One region of the Bacillus sp. PK5-006 genome, then DNA from elsewhere that is predicted to be linked to it. Evidence: a T-box and tRNA genes for the amino acid it is inferred to sense, from the RefSeq annotation. Region 1 holds a T-box; the other holds one or more tRNA genes.
What was found. A T-box is a leader RNA that pairs with one kind of tRNA and senses whether it is charged. The one in region 1 lies ahead of thrS (threonine--tRNA ligase), so its partner is inferred to be a tRNA-Thr.

Region 2: it has a tRNA-Thr gene. The T-box ahead of thrS (threonine--tRNA ligase) is inferred to sense a tRNA for this amino acid. The anticodon was not compared.

What each region holds. Positions count from the first base shown of each region.
Region 1 is NZ_CP096414.1:2,868,543-2,871,672, forward strand. It holds gene thrS (threonine--tRNA ligase) at 1-1,677, opposite strand, end outside; T-box leader at 1,730-1,953, opposite strand; T-box leader at 1,992-2,216, opposite strand; gene M1D84_RS14950 (DUF1835 domain-containing protein) at 2,291-3,130, opposite strand, start outside.
Region 2 is NZ_CP096414.1:3,563,852-3,566,981, reverse strand. It holds rRNA gene M1D84_RS18110 (23S ribosomal RNA) at 1-838, shown strand, start outside; rRNA gene rrf (5S ribosomal RNA) at 900-1,015, shown strand; tRNA gene M1D84_RS18100 (tRNA-Asn) at 1,058-1,132, shown strand; tRNA gene M1D84_RS18095 (tRNA-Thr) at 1,134-1,206, shown strand; gene M1D84_RS18090 (SulP family inorganic anion transporter) at 1,561-3,000, shown strand; gene M1D84_RS18085 (bile acid:sodium symporter family protein) at 3,063-3,130, shown strand, end outside.

The DNA.
Region 1 (3,130 bases):
CTGCACCTCTAAGCAGTGATCAAGGTGAACAGTTGAGACAGGGATGATTTGCACTTGTACCGGTGCTAGCCATAATGGGAAAGCGCCTGCAAAATGCTCGATGAGAATACCTAGGAAACGATCTAGAGAACCAAAAATGGCACTGTGAATCACAACTGGCCGAACCTTTTCATTTTTTTCGTTGATATATGTTAAACCAAATTTCTCTGGCATTTGGAAATCCAGTTGAATTGTGGCGCACTGATGGCTCCGCTGCAGGGCATCTTTAATATGAAAATCGATCTTTGGACCATAAAATGCGCCATCTCCTTCATTCAGCTGGTAGTCGACCTTTAGACGATCAAGCACATTTTTTAACGCTGTTTCGGATATATCCCAAATAGCATCATTGCCTAATGCTTTTTCTGGACGAGTGGATAGCTCGACTGAATACTCAAATCCAAATGTCCGATACACATGATCAACTAATTGGAAAATCCGTTTGATTTCAGCTTCGATTTGATCTTCTCTTAAAAAAATATGGGCATCATCTTGGCAAAATGTTCTGACCCTGAACAAACCATTTAACGCTCCGCTAAATTCATGACGATGCACCTGACCAAACTCAGCCATTCTAATCGGAAGGTCTCTGTAGGAATATAAGCTGTTTTTAAACATGAGCATATGCCCTGGACAGTTCATCGGTTTTAAAGCGAAGCTTGTATGGTCCACTTCCGAGAAATACATATTTTCATGATAATGATCCCAGTGCCCTGACTTTTCCCAAAGCTCTTGGTTCATCATAAACGGTGTACTCACTTCTTCGTATTGCGCTTTGCCTCTCACTTCTCTTGAAAAGGCCATTAATTCATTTCTGACAATCTGTCCTTTTGGTAAATAAAACGGCATACCTGGCGCTTCTTCTGAAAACATAAAGAGGGATAGCTGTTTCCCTAATTTCCGGTGATCACGTTTATTTGCTTCTTCCATGAAATGAAGATACTCAGCGAGATGCTTTGGGTGTTGAAACGCCACACCATACACTCGCTGCAAGACATCCTGATGACTGTCTCCCCGCCAATAAGCCCCTGCAACACGTGTTAGTTTAAATGACTTTACGTACCCTGTAGAAGGTACATGCGGCCCGCGGCATAAATCTACAAATTCTCCTTGCTGATAAACTGTGATGGCTTCTTGAGAGGGTAAATCTTTTAAAATATCCAGCTTATATGGATCATGTGCAAACAGCGCTTCAGCTTCTTTGTAAGAGACTTCCTTTCTTTGGATAGGGTGATTCTCATTTATGATGTTTTTCATCTCTTTTTCAATTTCTGCTAAATCCTCTACGCTTAATGATTGATCGAGCTTCATATCATAGTAAAATCCATTTTCAATGACCGGTCCGATCCCCAGTGTGACATTGTCATATAACCTTTTCACAGCCTGAGCTAATACGTGTGCAGATGTATGGCGCAGCACTTCAAGCCCTTCTTTTGAATCTAGTGTGACAATAGACAGCCGAACATCGCTGTATAGCTGCTCACTTAAATCAACCATTTGATCATTGACCTTACCTGCCACTGCTTTTTTTCTTAAGCTCGGACTAATATGGGAGGCAACATCTGCGACAGTCGTACCTGCGGGAAACTCCTTTATCTTTCCATCCGGAAATTGAATCTTCACCATGTTTTCTCTCATAACCGACACACCTTTCCTATTTTTTGAAATAAAAAAACACATCCATCCCGCGTAAAGGGACGAATGTGTAATCCGTGGTTCCACCCAAATTCCCATAATGCGTATTCGCTTTATGGCTCTGGTGCCGTAACGTGGCATTGACGGTATTGGATACTGCAATTTTCCCCAATACAGCTCAAAGGTGGTAAGACCGCTTTTCTGCGTTAGGAAGATTTCAGCGTGACTTCCCTCTCTGGTAACCGTAAAAGCTGCTCATGTCCTTTTCAAAGCAATGATCCTATATGAGTGTACAAAAAAAACACACCCATCCCTCATAAAGGGACGAATGTGATATCCGTGGTTCCACCCAAATTCCCATAATGCGCATTCGCTTTATGGCTCTGGTGCCGTAACGTGGCGTAAACGATATTGGATACTGTGATTTCCCCAATACAGCTCAAAGGTGGTAAGACAACTTTCCTGCGTTAGGAAGATTTCAGCGTCACTTCCCTCTCTGGTAACCAGTAAAAAATTGCTCATGTCCTTTTCTTCGCTTTTAATTTCTCCATATCTTACATGATGATGATGGATTGTGTAAAGCTTTATTTTGTGCAGTGATAAGAAAATTCATTCTTTAAATGTAATATTGCGCGTATTCACTTGGGCTGTATTCAATTTGAAACGCAGGAGACAAGGCTCGTTTCACTTCTTCAGTGATACGCTCTCCTTCTTGATTGAACTTCCTTTCCATGTCTACGCCATTTGGCAGCAAATCATCGGTCTCTTCGTCAAACCAGCGGCCATACTGTATGTTCCAATTCCATATCTTTGAGAAAAGAGTATCACTCATTGGTACATCATCTCTTTCTAAATGACATTCGCAATACCCACACTGAAAAGGTTCACCGTAATCTCCTTCAATTTTCACAAAAGGATGATCTACAAACTCTCGACAGCATACCCATTTTTTGAAGTTCTGACCGAACTCCGTCAGTTTAATTGAGTAATAACGCATGGAAGTTAGTTTACCTTTCATATCAAAAATCTCTTGATCAATTAATTTCTTGATTCGATATTCAATAAAATCATCGCCGATATACTGATCTAAATGACCAATGACTTCTCCTATTAAACGTGGAGTTACAATGTACTCGTCTTCTGGCGCGGACTGATGAAGCCGCTTAGCCATTTTCACTAAATAAGCATCAAATTCATCTTCTGGTACGCTGATCGTTTGTCCTTTTTTCCATATCCGCAGCGTATGATTTTCTTTAGCAAATGAAAGCCATTCGTTTTGTAATTTTTCTCTTTCTTCTGTTGATACTGTGTGAATATGCTCTTTACTTCTGTACAAAACCTTCAATTTTTCAGATGTGATTTCCCCGGAATGTCGAATATCCATTCTTCTTGTATTAGTATTGAACAGCTGATCAAATGCAGTCGTTGTATTGATTACAGACAATTCTATGCTTTT
Region 2 (3,130 bases), 700 kb from region 1:
ACCCCGTGGAGCTTTACTGCAGCCTGATATTGAATGTTGGTACAGCTTGTACAGGATAGGTAGGAGCCTTGGAAACCGGAGCGCTAGCTTCGGTGGAGGCATCGGTGGGATACTACCCTGGCTGTATTGACCTTCTAACCCGCTGCCCTTATCGGGCAGGGAGACAGTGTCAGGTGGGCAGTTTGACTGGGGCGGTCGCCTCCTAAAATGTAACGGAGGCGCCCAAAGGTTCCCTCAGAATGGTTGGAAATCATTCGCAGAGTGTAAAGGCACAAGGGAGCTTGACTGCGAGACCTACAAGTCGAGCAGGGACGAAAGTCGGGCTTAGTGATCCGGTGGTTCCGCATGGAAGGGCCATCGCTCAACGGATAAAAGCTACCCCGGGGATAACAGGCTTATCTCCCCCAAGAGTCCACATCGACGGGGAGGTTTGGCACCTCGATGTCGGCTCATCGCATCCTGGGGCTGTAGTCGGTCCCAAGGGTTGGGCTGTTCGCCCATTAAAGCGGTACGCGAGCTGGGTTCAGAACGTCGTGAGACAGTTCGGTCCCTATCCGTCGCGGGCGCAGGAAATTTGAGAGGAGCTGTCCTTAGTACGAGAGGACCGGGATGGACGCACCGCTGGTGTACCAGTTGTTCTGCCAAGGGCATCGCTGGGTAGCTATGTGCGGACGGGATAAGTGCTGAAAGCATCTAAGCATGAAGCCCCCCTCAAGATGAGATTTCCCATTCCGCAAGGAAGTAAGATCCCTGAAAGATGATCAGGTTGATAGGTCTGAGGTGGAAGCGTGGTGACACGTGGAGCTGACAGATACTAATAGATCGAGGACTTAACCTATATTCTAATGTGAAGCATGAACATTGTTATCTAGTTTTGAGAGAACATTCTCTCCATCAGGTTTGGTGGCGATAGCGAAGAGGTCACACCCGTTCCCATACCGAACACGGAAGTTAAGCTCTTCAGCGCCGATGGTAGTTGGGGGTTTCCCCCTGTGAGAGTAGGACGCCGCCAAGCTTTTTGTTTATATCCTTCCAATGGAAGAAGTTACTTTATCATTCCGCAGTAGCTCAGTGGTAGAGCTATCGGCTGTTAACCGATCGGTCGTAGGTTCGAGTCCTACCTGCGGAGCCATGCTTCCATAGCTCAGTAGGTAGAGCACTTCCATGGTAAGGAAGAGGTCAGCGGTTCGAGCCCGCTTGGAAGCTTTCCTCTATATGTTGATATGACAAGGTTTCTCGATGATGAGAAGGCTTTTTTTGTTTGTTTACATATATATTGAACTGCTCGATGACCAGTAGACTGATGACATTAGGAAAGAGAATAAAACGGCGTGCACAGAAGTGTTGCATCGATTTTTTACTTATCCCTTCTTTTTGTTCTAGATTCTTCATTCTCTTTCTTTTATTCTTACTAAAGTGATATCCTCTATATTAAAAGACTCTGTACGTTCCTCTTTTCCCCCGAAAGTGAAGTATCGTTTTTTTTCCCTTTCTTTATCTCCAGGTATAGTTGATCTTCTTTTTCCATGTACGGTATGTATATAAAAAGGAGTAGATGGTTTGAAAGATTTATTTGTAAAGCAAGAATGGTTTGGACATGTACGTCAGGACGTGCTTGCGGGTATATTAGTCGCACTGGCTTTAATTCCTGAGGCAATTGCGTTTTCGATTATTGCGGGCGTTGATCCGAAGGTCGGCTTGTATGCATCATTTTGTATCGCGATTGTGATTTCGTTTGTTGGTGGACGCCCAGGCATGATTTCGGCTGCAACAGGGGCTATGGCTCTTGTCATGGTTAACTTGGTCGCTGATCATGGGTTGCAATATTTGTTTGCAGCTACGATTTTGACGGGTTTGATTCAAATTGTGTTTGGATTGTGCCGAGTGTCTCGTTTGATGAAATTTATTCCGAGGTCCGTCATGGTTGGCTTTGTCAATGCGTTGGCTATTATGATCTTCATGGCTCAGCTTCCACATTTCGTTGGGGAATCAATGGCTATGTATATGATGACAGGGGGCGCCTTGCTGATCATTTATTTATTGCCTATGGTGATAAAGGTGATACCTTCCCCACTCATTGCCATTATTGTAATGACGATATTGGCCGTATTTGGACATATTGATGTTAGAACAGTTGGAGATATGGGAGAGCTTCCTAGTTCTTTGCCTGTTTTTCTGATACCTCAAGTTCCGTTTAACTGGGAAACACTTGCTATCATTTTTCCTTATTCTTTAGCACTTGCGATGGTTGGTTTACTTGAGTCTCTTTTAACCGCACAGATTGTCGATGATATGACAGAGACGTCTAGTAATAAGAATAAGGAAGCGAGAGGTCAAGGGATTGCCAATGTGGTTGCGGGATTCTTTGGTGGTATGGCTGGCTGTGCGATGATTGGCCAATCTGTGATTAATACGAAGGCAGGAGGACGAGGCCGGCTTTCTACCTTTGTAGCGGGTGCTTTTTTAATGGTGCTGATTTTTGTACTAGGTGATGTCGTGGTTCAAATTCCGATGGCTGCTCTAGTGGCTGTGATGTTCATGGTTTCCATTGGCACATTTGATTGGAGTTCCTTTCAGCAGCTAAAAAAGAATCCGAAAACAGATTCTATTGTGATGGTTGTCACGGTCGTGACGGTGGTGTTGACTCATGATTTATCAAAAGGCGTTTTTGCAGGTGTACTGCTTAGTGCGGTATTCTTTGTCGCGAAGATATCGAAGCTTCATATTACGTCTAAAGAAAGCCAGGCAGGTACTTGGGAATATCGAGTTAAAGGACAAATTTTTTTTGCTTCTGTCACTGATTTGATCCAAGCTTTCCATCAGGGGAAAGAACTCCAATCTGTTGTGATTGATTTGTCTGAAGCACGTATATGGGATGAATCAGGCGTAGCAGCGATAGAACGTATAAAGGAAAGGTATCAATCAAATGGCGTCCAGGTGGACGTAGTTGGAATGGATACATCAAGTCAAAAGCTTGTGAAACAAGTGAATGGTTCTTAAAAAGACCTTTCTGTCTGTTACAATAGAAAAGGTAAGAAAGTGAAGGGATGGAGGTGGCCGGCATGCTTGTGCGTTTGAATCAAGTGCTCGGCCGGATGATGCCGCTCATTACACCTTTTAGTGTGTTACT